4 regions of the Dactylosporangium sp. NPDC005572 genome follow, and region 4 is predicted to be linked to each of the others. Evidence: riboswitches for the same ligand, from Rfam matches in the RefSeq annotation. Region 4 holds a riboswitch; each other region holds the start of a gene.
What was found. Region 4 has a riboswitch for cyclic di-AMP ahead of ABZS66_RS20565 (hypothetical protein). Riboswitches for the same ligand answer to the same signal wherever they lie in the genome.
Positions count from the first base shown of each region.

Region 1 (3,201 bases), on a different contig from region 4:
CCCGGCAGCAGGAGGCGCAGATGCGGCAGTATGTGCGCGAGGCCGCCGGCGCCCCGAGCGCCCCGAGCTCGGCGGACGAGCTGGCCAAGCTCGCCGATCTGCGGCAGCGTGGCGTGCTGACCGAGTCGGAGTACGAGCGGGCCAAGTCGGCGCAGCTCGGGTTGAGCGGCAACATGCGCCAGCGGGCCTGATCCCGAGGTAGGGCGATGACCACCGTCCCGGTCCTGGCCGTAGGGGCGTTCGAATACCGGCACCCGGGCCATCAGCGGGACCTGGATGAGCAAAGGTCGGCCGAGACCAGACCGGCCAGCCGACCGATCGATGTGCCGCCGGCGGTCAGGCCGCCCAGCTCGTACAGGCCACCCTGGCCGGCCCACATCGTGACGACGACCAGCACGCTGGACGCCATGGCTGGACCCACGAGGTCGCGCCACCACGATCGTGCACGGTTGCCGACCGCCGACCACGCCGGCGATCAGTACGAGTAACCACGCTGGGAGATCCAGTCGGCCAGCTTGGGGATGCTCACCCAGTAGGTGCCGTCGCCCCTGGGGTTGGCCGGATCGGCGATCTTCACCGTCTTGCCGCCGTCCTGGTATCCGACGAGGGTGAGGTAGTGCCCACCTTCGTAGGAGTGGACGACACCCGCGTTGTCGGTGAGATGCCCGGCGATGTTGGCGACGACGGCCCGCCCGCCGCCGATGGTGTTCACCACGTCCGCCTGCAGTTGGGCCGCCTGCGCCGACGTCGCCGGGTAGGCCGGGATCTCCCTGGTCCGGTACACCGTCTGGCCGTTGCCGAGCACGCTGTTGAGCGCCCGGCTGACGTCGAAGGCCGAGTTCGTCCCGCTGGTGGTGGTGCCCAGCAGGTCAGCGGCCTGGCCCTGGCTGACGGCATGGCCGGCCGCCGTGAGCGCGATCCGGGTGGCGGCCGGCCCGCAGTAGTAGTAGTTGGGCTGCAACTGGAACTGGTACTCGAGGACCTTCGTCGACGGGGCCGGCACCGTCGACTGCGCTGGCGCATCAGTGAGGTGCTGGTCCGCACCGTGCCCGGCCACCGACTGCTCCGCCGGCGCTGCACCGGCCGAGGCGCTGCGAGCGGACGGCGGATCGCCGAGCTGACTGAGCACGATGCCGACCGAGGCGGCCGCGGCAAGCAGCGCACAGGAGATCACGGCCGCTCTCGGATGACGCGCGGGCGCCGAGTGCCGGGCCTGCCGACGTCGTACAGGTACAAGGTTCATTGCGACTCTCCAGGGCTTCGACCGGGGCGATCGATCGGTCGTCGGCGCGCGCGGACGGCCCGAACATGCTGGGCAAGGGCGCGGTTCACCGTCGGCACGCGGCGGCACCGCCAGGTGCCTGATCACGTTCAGGGCAGCGCACGCCGCCACGCCGCAGCGTGCGGGGCGCGTGATGACACATGGCGTCAGCGCTGATGGCGAGCGGTTGTCCAGCAAACGCGCGGCGGTGTGGTCGCCCGCCGCATCGCAGCGATCCGCACTAGCGTCCTGCCGTTACCGATCGGCGTGCGGCCGCGCGAGTGCGCGGCTGGCGAGGGCTGCTGCGGTGGGGGTTGAGCCGGCTGTGCACAGGCATGTCTCCTTACGCGTCCGCCTACCGGGTTAGCTGACGGATTCGGGCGCGAAGGTCGCCCTACCACGGGCCGTCGGCCCGCGGATTCACCCCAGACTTGCGGTGGGTCCCCGGCTCGTGCGTGCACGACTCAGCGGGCCCGTCCCGGCGCCACCTGTTGTGAGCACGAACCGGGTCAGGCGACCCAAGACGTTACGCAGGGCCACCGGCCCTGCCAAGGCCCGCTACCTGGAAAGAACCGCAGTCGACGCGCTCCCGCGTCGTCGGCTTCACGACTCGTCAGGCCGAGGCCGGCCGAGCCACCGCCGGGGCTGCCGGCGGGGCGAACAGCGTCCCGCGGAGGCTGCCGCGGACGGTGCGGGCCGCGACGACGGCCCAGGCGGTGAGCAGGACGGCGTAGCCGATGACGGCGGCCACTCGGAACAGGGCGGCGCCGGTGTGCAGGGCGAGTCCTGAGGTGCCGGTGACGACGGTGCCGATGGGGAAGGTGAACGACCACCAGGTCAGCGAGAAGGGCAGGTGTTCGCGGGCGGTCTTGATGGTGACGGCGGCGGCGATGCCTGCCCAGAGCAGTGCGAAGCCCCAGACCGGCACCCCGTACACGACGCCGAACAGCTGCAGGGCGTGTGCGTAGGGGCCGGGGAGGGCCTGGTCGGCGACACCACCGAGCAGGTTCGCGGCGGTGATCGACTGACCGAGCGGGCCGAGGACGATCCACAGGGTGGGCACCATCCGGGCGGGTCCGGTCCTGTGCTGGGCGAGGCGGTTCCAGATGACGGTGATGATGATCAGCGAGGCGATGAGGCTGAGCCCGAACATGGCGTAACAGAGCAGGATCAGGGTCGTTCGGGGCTGCCCGGCCGGGGTGTACGGCACGAGCAGCGCGCCGGTCGACGCCGACACCATCGGCGGCACGACCGGCATCAGCCAGCCCCCGAACGCGCTGCGCGCATCGACGTCGTGGTGGCGGGTGAACTGCAGGTACGGCACCCACGCGGCGGTGGCGAGCCCGGCGGCGGTCCCGGCGAGCCACAGCACCCAGTCGGCGGCGACCGCGGCGCCGACGCCGATCAGGTCCCGGCCGAGCAGGAGGGTGCCGGCGCCGACGGTGAGCATCGCCATCGGCGGCGCGCCGTAGAAGTGCGCCATGACCGGGTCGGCGTGGTGGCCGCGGGCCGTGGCGGGGTGGCGCCGCCAGTGCGCCACCGTGGCGGCGGTGAGCCCGACGAGCAGCAGCGCGGCGCACGCCCACACGACGACGGCGAACGTGCGCAGGCCGGGCAGGTGCAGGGGCAACGACGCGGCGGCGGTGGCCACGATGCCGGTGCCCATGATCGACGCGTACCAGTTCGGGGTCAGGTTCGCCAGCAGGTCGCGGGGGTGCGCCAGGTCGGTCAGCACCCCGAACCGGGCGAGCCGGTGCGCCGGCCCGTCCAGGGTGCCTGGGTCCCGGCGTGGGTCGGCGGGCCGGAGACCGGCCGGTTGGGGCAGCGTCGAGGTCCTCACACCCCCACGATCGGATCCGCTCGCGCCGGCGGGTAGCCGGGTTGCCGTTGTGGAGTCACAACCCGGGTTTGTGGCTCGTTACCATGGTTGCTTGTGGGAT
Region 1 covers NZ_JBEXCY010000028.1:4,352-7,552, reverse strand. Annotated here, with positions in the region: gene ABZS66_RS16630 (SHOCT domain-containing protein) at 1-191, shown strand, start outside; gene ABZS66_RS16625 (hypothetical protein) at 263-409, opposite strand; gene ABZS66_RS16620 (C39 family peptidase) at 476-1,174, opposite strand; cyclic di-AMP (ydaO/yuaA leader) riboswitch at 1,599-1,741, opposite strand; gene ABZS66_RS16615 (TDT family transporter) at 1,875-3,101, opposite strand.
Region 1: it holds a riboswitch for cyclic di-AMP, as region 4 does, so the genes downstream of both, ABZS66_RS16620 (C39 family peptidase) here and ABZS66_RS20565 (hypothetical protein) in region 4, are expected to answer to the same signal.

Region 2 (3,201 bases), on a different contig from region 4:
ACCCGGCGGAGGAGCTCGACGGCTACCTGGAGCGGGCCGAGCGGTGGGGGCAGCTGCGGTACCTCCCGCAGGAGCGGTTCAGCGACGCCATCCCGTCGTGGGTGCCCGCGGAGGTCCCCGGCGCCCCGGAGGCCGACGACGCCTGGCACCCGCTCGACGCCCTGTTCGCGCCGCTGCGGGCCCCCGGCGGCGAGCTGGTCGGCATCCTCGGCGTCGACCTGCCGGCCGACGGGCGCCGGCCCGGCCCGTTCCAGCGCGAGCTGCTGGAGATGCTCGCCGCGCAGGCCGGGATCGCGATCGACAACGCCAACCTGGTCGAGGCCCTGCGCCGCGAGCGCCGGCAGCTCGCCGCCAGCGAGGCCGCGTTCCGGCTCGCCTTCAACAGCGCCGGCACCGGCATGTGCATGATCGGGATGGCATCCGGTGATCCGGACCGCACCCGGCTGAACCGGGTCAACCCCGCCCTGTGCCGGCTCCTCGGGCGGGACGAGGACGTGCTGCTCAGCATGCGGTTCGCCGACCTCATCCACCCCGACGACGTCGACGAGGGCCGCGCGGTCCTGACCGGCGCGTTCGGCGGCGCCGCCATGCACGACTACGAGCTGCGCTGCGTGCGCGGCGACGGCGAGATCGTGTGGGTGTCGGCCACCGTCTCCGTGGTCGCCGGCCCGCCGCCGTTCGCGATCGCCCAGGTGCAGGACATCACCGGCCGGAAGGCGGCCGAGGCCGACCTGGTCCGCCGCGCGTCCCGCGACCCGCTCACCGGCCTGGTGAACCGCGAGGCGCTCGCCGCGCCCCTGGACGCCGCGGTCCACCGGGCGGCCGCCGGCGGGGGGACCGGTGCGCTGCTGTTCTGCGATCTCGACGACTTCAAGGTGGTCAACGACACGTTCGGCCACGACGCCGGCGACGCGGTGCTCGTCGCGGTCGCCCAGCGACTGGTGTCGCTGGTCCGCCCGACCGACACGGTGGCCCGGCTCGGCGGCGACGAGTTCGTGATCCTCACCGGGGACGTCCCCGCCGACGACCTCGCCACGCTCGTCGACCGGGTCGAGCGCGCCGTGTCCGCGCCGATCGGTCACGAAGGTCACGCTCTGCGCGTACGCGTCAGCGTCGGCGTGGCCGTGATCGATGCCACGATTGCCGACGCCGGAGCGGCCCTGCGCGCCGCCGATCGCGCGATGTACCTGGTCAAGGGCCATCGACACGCGTCCGGGGTGACCGGTCGGGTGACCGCGTTCGGTGAGCATGCGGGTGCACCGGGTGGGATCCCGTTGCTGCGGTTGGCCGGGCCGGATAACGCCCAGTAGTGTCGGGTCGTCTGCTCCGGTCGACGGGCGCCGGGTTGGTGCCGCCGGGCAGGCGCCGTCGAGTCGCGATCCGTTCGCGAGCCGGGGACCCAGGTAGTTCTGGGGTGTATCCGCGCGCCGGCCTCCCAGCCGGCCCGTGGTAGGGCGAATCCTCCCGCCCGAACCCGTCAGCTAACCCGGTAGGCGGCCTCGGAAGGAGTTCAGGCTCGTGCGTCAGCATGCTCGTTCAGATGCTTCTCCGACGGCCCTGCGCCGTCCTCCCCTCAGACGGGTGAGCCCCGCCTAGCGGCTCCTGTTTCGCGATTTCGCGCGGCACCTTGCTCCACGGTGCCGTGCCGATGACTCCTGCGCTCATTCGTCTGTTGAGGGAACCGTTTCCGTGAGAGTTCTGCCACGCCAGTTCCATCCACGCCATCGCCGACCCGGGCTGGCCGTCCGGGCCGGCACCGCCTCGATCGCCGCGCTGTCCGTCACCTTGCTGGCGGCCGGCTCCGGCACGTCCACTGTAGACAGTCAGCTCATGGCACTGCCGGCGTACGCCGCCTACGAGGCGCCGCCGACCTCCGTGCCCACCGTCCCGCCGGCCGCACCGCCGGCCCCGGCGACCTCCGCTGCGCCGCCCGCCGCCGCGCCGGCCAAGCCACGGCCGGTCGCCGGCCTCGACCAGCGCCAGATGGACAACGCCGCGACCATCGTGCGCCAGGGCCGCGCCCAGGGCATGCCGCGCCGCGCCCTCGTCGTCGCGGTGGCGACGGCGATGCAGGAGAGCAGCCTGTACAACGTCGCGAGCAAGGCCGTGCCGTCGTCGCTGCGGCTGCCGCACGAGGGCCTGTCGAGCGACCACGACTCGGTCGGCCTGTTCCAGCAGCGGGCCAGCCAGGGCTGGGGCACCGTGCCACAGCTCATGGACCCGGCCCACTCGGCGATGCTGTTCTACGGTGCGCTGTCGCGCGTGCGGGGCTGGGAGCGCATGAGCGTGACGGCCGCGGCCCAGGCGGTCCAGCGGTCGGCCTTTCCGGGCGCCTACCAGAAGCACGCGGCGAAGGCCGAACAGATCGTGGCGGCCCTCTCCTAACCACACCACACCTGCGCCACACCACACCTGCGCCACACACCGCGCTGCGCCACACCGCACCTTCGCCAGACCCGCGTCGGCGCCAGACCTGCGCGATCTTGGAGTTGTGGTCCCGGATTTTATCGCTCATATCTGATATTTCCGGGACCACAACTCCAAGATCGGAACGGCATGTGCTTGCGGCGGGCGGCGGCGGGCGCTCGCGGCGGCGGCGGCGGTAGTAGGCGCTTGCGGTGGGCGCTCGCGACGGTGGGTGGCGCGGGCTACGGCGAGTGGCGGGTGGCCCGGCGGGCCAGGGCCACCAGCTCGGCCACCGCCGAAGCCGACGGGGTGGCCAGGTCCAGGGCGAGCAGCGCCTGCGCCAGGAGGTCGTCGGCCTGCTGGCGGCACCAGGCCCGGGCGCCCGACTGCTCGATGGCCTTCGCCGCCCGCTCCAGGTCGGTGTCCGTGAGCCGGCCCTTGCTCCCCAGCAGCTCCGCGACCTCGGTCGCGCCCGCGGCCAGGGCCGCCGCGACCGGAAGGGAGCGGCGGCGCCGGCGCAGGTCGGCGTAGAGCGGGCGGCCCGTCTCGGCCGGGTCGCCCCAGATGCCGGTGAGGTCCTCGGTGAACTGGACGGCCAGGCCGAGCCGCACGCCGAACAGGCGCAGCTGGTCGACCTGGGCCAGGGTGCCGCCGCCGGCCCGGGCGCCCAGCGCGCACGCGCAGCCGAAGACGGCGCCGGCGCGCTGCTCGACCGAGCTCAGGCAGTCGCGGAGCAGGTCGCTGCCGGCCGTCGGGCCGCCGCCGAGGGCGAGTGCGGTGTGCTGGCCGTGCAGG
Region 2 covers NZ_JBEXCY010000068.1:19,016-22,216, forward strand. Annotated here, with positions in the region: gene ABZS66_RS28830 (diguanylate cyclase) at 1-1,310, shown strand, start outside; cyclic di-AMP (ydaO/yuaA leader) riboswitch at 1,357-1,511, shown strand; gene ABZS66_RS28835 (hypothetical protein) at 1,690-2,385, shown strand; gene ABZS66_RS28840 (polyprenyl synthetase family protein) at 2,649-3,201, opposite strand, start outside.
Region 2: it holds a riboswitch for cyclic di-AMP, as region 4 does, so the genes downstream of both, ABZS66_RS28835 (hypothetical protein) here and ABZS66_RS20565 (hypothetical protein) in region 4, are expected to answer to the same signal.

Region 3 (3,201 bases), on a different contig from region 4:
GATCGCCGTTTGGGCGCGTCTGCTCCGTGACCGAGCGGGTCCTCAGGCACGCGGGCCTTCCGCGCGGGCGACCGCCCGCGGGTTCTTGGCACGACGGCGATGGCAGCGTCTTCTCGGCGGGACGAATGTCGCGCCGAGAAGAGCGTTGTCTGGCGGGAGCGACGGTCGTGCGTTGCGCGGACCCGAGTCAGAAAAGCATCAAATTACGCTCAGATGGACGTGATTCGTATGGTCGCTGGACGGGTCGCCGTTGCCGCCGCTGTACGCGTGCCAGCCGGCGGCCGGGGTCCATACCTGGCGGAACCAGATCACGTAGAGCACGCCCAGCGCGCTCGCGTTCTTGACGAAGAAGGCCGCCAAGTTGTTGCCGTAGGTTCGGTCGCCGCCGCTGGCCACGCCGCCGAAGCCGCTGGATTGGGCGGCGAAGTCGCAGGCTCGGCCTTTCGGGTGTTCGTACGGGCCCGACGGGCGGAAGCAGGAATAGTATCGCTTGAATCCCGCTTCGTGCGCTTCCTTCACCGCGTGGATCATGCGCGGGGTGATGCAGCCCTTGGTCGTCGTGGGGTCGTCGATGATGCATTTTTCGGCGGGCCACGAGCCGTCGGCGTTGCGCGGGGCCGGGTTGGCGAGCGGTGAGTTGGCGTTCACGTAGCCGTCGGCCCTGCCGTTGCCCAGTTTCGTCAGGGCGGTCTCGGCGTCCTTCTTCTTCTTGCCCATGATGTCGGTCTGGGCCTGCTGCTTGGCGACCTCCTCGTCGCTCGCCTTCTTGGCGGCGGCGAGGTCGGCCTGCAGCTTGTTGAGGCGGGCGATCTGGCGGTCGTTGTACCGCGCGATGGTGTTCACCAGCACCGCCCGGTCCATGAACTGCTCGGGGGAGTCGGTGGTGATGAGCGCCGACGTGATCCGGATGCCGCCCGTGCGGTACGAGGCGGCGGCGATGAGATTGACCGACGCCTGCACCGGCGCCATCTCGCGCTGCATGGCGGCCATCTGCTCGGCGAGCTCGGCCTGCTTCTTCTTCGACGTCTCCAGGATCGCCTGGGCGTCGAGGAACTCGCGGTTGGCCTGCTCGAGCTTTTCGCCCAGCGTCATGTTGGCGCTGCCCTCGTCCGGCGGCGCGGTCGGATCGCCCGGTGCGGCCGACGCGGGCGTGGCCCACGCACCCACCGTGACGAGCACCGCAGCCAGCAGGAGTGCCGCCCGGCGTCGCATATTGATCACTTTCTGTCCCTCCGCGCACCGCCTACCGAGTTAGCTGACGGGTTCGGGACGGAACAGTGGCCCTACCGCGAATGCGGATTCACCCCAGAAATCGGTGGGTCCCCGGCTCGGTCGAAACCGATTCGGCGGCGGATCCACTGGCACCGAGGGGCGCCGCCAGGCGAATCCGGGCTCAGATTACCGAATCGTCACCGGATTGCGCAGGACCGAGAATGCCTACCACTCAACTACGGACGGTAGCCAGCTTGCGGGTGCCCAGCAAGGCGATCCAGCCGAAGGTCAGCCCTAGGGCGACAGTGACCACCATCGTGAGGTTGCCGGTCGGCAGCACGCCGGCGACCTGCTCGGCGAGCGTGCCCAGGCCGACGTACAGCCCGCCCCAGAGCACCGAACCGATCGCGGCGGTGCGCAGGAAGCGCCCGTAGGGCATCCGGAGGCCGCCCGCGGCGAGCGGGACGAGCGTGTTGACGAACGGCAGGAATGGCGCGGTCACCAGGATCCGGCTGCCGCCCTCGCGGACGACCCGGTCGGCGGTGGCCCACCGCTCGGCGCCGACCCACGCGCCGAAGCGGCCGCGGCGTAACCGCTCGCCGAGATACCGCCCGGCGAAGAAGGTGATCGACCAGCCGGCGAGGCACCCGGCGACGACCCAGCCGAGGCTGGTGAACGGGTCGACCGAGCCCGACGTGGTGAGGATCGCGACGTCCGCCGGCACGAGGATGCCGATGAGCGGGATCGCGTCGAGGAGCATGACCAGGCCGAGCGCGAGGCCCAGCAGGGGTCCCGGTACCGCTTCGAGAAAGGTCATGCAAGGACGGTATGGCTGAGCGTATCTGCCGCACATCAGGGAGCGACCCCGAGCAGACCCCGAGACCGGGGTCATCCCCAGGGTCGGCGTGTCTGATTCGGCCATCGACGGTTGCTTTGCTAGCGTCCCCGCTAGCAAACGGCTAGCGGGAGAGATCCACTTGGACGCGACAGAGAAGACGGTGGCGATGCCGCCGCAGCGGCCGCGCTTCGAGCGCGTGCAGCTCAACACCCGGGTGCGGGTCGAGATCGAGCAGATGCTGCAGCGGTTCGTCATCGATCACAACACCACGGTGCAGAGCTCCGTGGACCTCGCGCTGGCCGAGTTCCTCGCGGCACGGGGATACCCGCTGCCCGCAGCGGATGACGGGAGAAACCGGTGACGACGCCGGGCATTGGCCAACACGACGCCGACCTGCAAAAGACCGTTCGACGCACCTCCTACATGCGCCAGCTGTTCTACGTCGTGGTTCTGCTGGTCGCACTGGCCGGGCAGGTGACCGGCGCGGTCCAGGCCCTCGGCATCCCGCTGATCTGGGCCATCCCGGCCGTCGCCGCGCTCGAACTGGGCGGCATCGTGGTGCTCGCCAACGCCGACGTACGGCGCCGGCTGGGCGAGCGGGCGACCGCGTCGCGGTTCCTGTCGGCGCTCATCGCCGCGTTCGCGGTCGCGTTCAACTGGATGGCCCACGACGACAAGCTGCTCGCCGGGTTCTTCGCCGGAATGTCCGCCCTGGGGTACCTCGTGTGGCTCATGCACACCGAGAACCAGCGCCGCGACCGGCTGCGGGCCAAGGGCGACCTGCCACCGACCACACCCGCGTACGAGGTGGTCGGCCACTGGATCCGCCACCCGTGGATGACCCTGCGCGCCAAGAACCTCGCCAAGGCCGACACGAAGCTCGGCCTCTACACCTCCCTCGCCGCGGCCCGGGCCGAGAAGCGCAAGGAGCAGCGCACGGCGGCCATCGCCAAGGTGCTGCACCGCAAGATCCGCTCAGCCGTCGACCCGACGACAGCCGACATCGCCGTCGCCGTCTACGACCTCGACGAGATCGCACTGCGGCTCGCCAACGGCGCCGACTACGACGGGCTCACCGCGCTCATCGCCGCCGACCTGGCACCGGCCCGGCTGGCCGCCAACGGCGTCGTGGAGCAGCCCCCGGGCCGGGA
Region 3 covers NZ_JBEXCY010000116.1:4,012-7,212, reverse strand. Annotated here, with positions in the region: gene ABZS66_RS38820 (hypothetical protein) at 199-1,212, opposite strand; cyclic di-AMP (ydaO/yuaA leader) riboswitch at 1,226-1,359, opposite strand; gene ABZS66_RS38815 (VTT domain-containing protein) at 1,445-2,029, opposite strand; gene ABZS66_RS38810 (hypothetical protein) at 2,211-2,411, shown strand; gene ABZS66_RS38805 (hypothetical protein) at 2,474-3,201, shown strand, end outside.
Region 3: it holds a riboswitch for cyclic di-AMP, as region 4 does, so the genes downstream of both, ABZS66_RS38820 (hypothetical protein) here and ABZS66_RS20565 (hypothetical protein) in region 4, are expected to answer to the same signal.

Region 4 (3,201 bases):
GAGGCCGCCGCCGAGCTCGGCGAGGCCCTGCGGGTGCGGTGGTTCGACATGGCCGCCGACCTGCCGCTGCGGGTCGCCGTGCTGGTCCGCGACGGCGCGCCGCAGACGGTGCTGCTCGCGGCCAGCCACATGGCGGTCGACGGGTGGAGCTTCGCGATCGTCCGCGGCGACCTGGCGAACCTGCTCGCCGACCCGCCGGTCGTCGTCGAGCCCGGCCAGCAGCCCCTCGAACGCGGCGAGTACGAGCGGTCCGCCGTCGGGCGGCGCCGGGCGGCGAAGGCGCTGGCGTTCTGGGAGAAGCACCTCGCCGAGATCCCGGCGAGCATGATCGAGAGCATCCGCGACGGCCGGCCGCCGAACCTCGACTGGGGCCTGATCCAGTCGCCGGCCCTCGCCCTGGCCACCAACGACCTCGCCGCCCGCCACGGCGTCCCACCGGCGACCGCTCTGCAGGGCCTGACGGCGCTGCAGCTCGCGGCGTACACCGCCGAGCGGGAGACGTTCCTGCGCTCGATCGTGTCGACCCGGTTCCGGCCGGCGAGCCGCGGGGTGGTCGCCGCGTTCAACCAGAACGCGCTCTTCCGGCTCGACTGCGACCCGGCCGGGTACCGCGACGAGACGGTCGGCGGCCTGCTGCGCCGCTCGGCGGACGCGGCCCTGACGGCGTACGCCCACTGCGAGTACGACCCGCTCGACCTCGACGCCATGTTCGTGGCGGTCGCCGAGCGCCGCGGGATCACACCGGACGGCTACTGCTTCTTCAACGACACCCGCTTCGTCCTGGACCGGTCGCCGGGACACCTCGTGCCGCCGGCCGAGCTGGCCGAACGGATCCAGGCGGCGCTGCCGGCGACGAAGCTGCGCTCCCCGGTGATCGACCGCCGGCCGATGCACGCCAACTTCTTCATGTTCCTGATGGATCTGGGCGACACCGCCGAGCTCATGTTGTGCGTCGAGCACGGCTTCCTGGGCCGCCGCGGCCCGCTCGGCTTCCTCACCGACCTGGAGCGCCTGGCGGTCCGCGCGGCCACCGACGACCAGGTCACGACGGCCGCGCTGTACACGGCGGCCCGCTGAGCGGCGGTCGGCCACCGGGCAGATGCGGACAGGTGGTGCGATGGGGGAATTTCGGGGTGATTAGGCTCCGGGAGGCCCCACATACCGGTGAGGCTGCCGCCGAGTCGCATCATGCGAGCCGGGGACCCATTGTGTCCTGTTTGGGGTGAATCCGCGCGCATCGAGCGCGGTAGGGGCGACTGTTCCGTTCCGAATCCGTCAGCTAACCCGGTAGGCGGCCGATGGAGGGAACAGTATGTCCAGACCTCCGTGGATCGTCGCCGCCGTGTGCGCGCTGGCGGTCCTGTTGACACCGAACGCCGTCTCGGCCGCACCGACGCCCGGGGACGAAGGCGGCACCACCGAGCTCATGCAGAAGCTCGACACCGCGAACCGGGCGTACATCGACGCGCAGAACGCGCTCGCCGCCTCCCAGCAGCGCCAGGCCGGGCTCGCCGCCCAGCAGGCCGAGCTGGAGCCGCGGTACGAGAAGCTCCGCGACGAGACGCAGTCCATCACGATCGCCGCGTACCAGAACGGGGGCGGGCTGCGCAGCGCGTCCTCACTGCTGGACAGCGCCTCGCCGGGGGTCTTCGCCGACAAGGTGAGCACCCTGGAGGTCCTCGCGCGGCAGAACGCCGCGCAGCTCAAGCAGCTGTCGTCGCTGCGGGAGCAGCTCGGCGGTACCAAGGCCACCATCGACGCCGAGGTGGCCAGGCAGCAGGCGCAGCTCGCGGTGATGGCGAAGCAGAAGACCGAGGTCGAGCAGGCCCTCGTGGCCGCGCAGAACAAGGCCGCGCAGAAGGGTCTCGACACGGCGACGACCACGAGCGCCAACGCGCCGTCGACGAACGCCGAGCCGGCGCCGCGGCGGGCCGACGGGTCGTGGCCGGCCGAGTCGTGCTCCGCCGACGACCCGACCACGAAGGGCTGCCTGACCCCGCGCACGCTGCACGCGCTCCAGCAGGTGCAGAAGGCCGGGTTCAAGCACTTCGTGTCGTGCTGGCGACCACCGGGCGAGCCTTACGAGCACCCCAAGGGCCGGGCGTGCGACTTCGCGGCCGACACCAGCGGCTTCGGCGGGGTGGCGACGGGCGCGTCGAAGGAGTACGGCACGCAGCTGGCCACCTGGCTGGTCCGCAACGCCAGCGCGCTGGGTGTCATGTACGTGGTCTGGTTCCGGCAGATCTGGACCCCGGCCGCCGGCTGGCACGCGTACAACAGCGGCAACGGCGACCCGAGCTCCGACCACACCAACCACGTGCACCTCTCAGTGTATTGATCAGTGCATTGATCGGAGGGCGCCCAGCAGCGCCTCCACCGCCGGCTGCCCGGCCCGGCCCGCCGTCACGAGCGCATCGAGGCGGCGGGCCCCGGCCCCGGGCAGGTCGGTGACCCGCACCCGCGACCGGTCGACGGCCCGCAGCGCCAGGCCGGGCGCGATCGACGCCCCGTGCCCGGCCGCGACCAGGGCGAACACCGCCGGGTAGTCGACGCAGGTGTGGACTCTGCGCGGCGTGAAGCCGCGCTCGCGGCCCAGCCGCTCCAGCACCTGGCCCGTCGTCGAGGACGGCGGCCCGGCGATCCACGGCCGGTCCGCGAGGTCGCCGTAGCCCTGCACCGCCGGCCAGCCGACCGGGACCAGCACCCGGTACGGGTCCTCGACCAGCGGTACCACCGTCACACCTCGCCGCTGTTCGAGGCCGAGGCCGGCGTCCCGCTCGGTGATCGTGACGTCGAGGCCGCCGAGCCGCAGCTCGCGCAGCGCGGCGGCGCCCTCCAGCTCGGTGATCGAGCAGACCACGTCGGGGTGGTCCCGGGCCAGGCCGGCCATCGCCGGGATGAGCAGGTGCTGGATCACCGTCGAGAACGCGGCGACCCGCACCCGGCCCGCGGCCCGGCCGGCCATCGCGGCGAGCTCCCGCTCGGCCTCGGTGAGCTGCTGCTCGATCGCCTCGGCCCGTGCGGCGAGCACCCGCCCGGCCGCGGTCAGCTCGGCCCGCCGGCCCGATCGGTCCACGAGCGGCCGGCCGACCGCGTGCTCCAGCTGGGCGAGCTGCTGGGAGACGGCCGAGGGCGTCACGTGCAGGGCCGCGGCCGCGCCGGCGAGGGTGCCCCGGCGGGCGATGGCGGCGAGCACGAGGA
Region 4 covers NZ_JBEXCY010000038.1:38,030-41,230, forward strand. Annotated here, with positions in the region: gene ABZS66_RS20560 (condensation domain-containing protein) at 1-1,077, shown strand, start outside; cyclic di-AMP (ydaO/yuaA leader) riboswitch at 1,165-1,310, shown strand; gene ABZS66_RS20565 (hypothetical protein) at 1,313-2,338, shown strand; gene ABZS66_RS20570 (LysR substrate-binding domain-containing protein) at 2,339-3,201, opposite strand, start outside.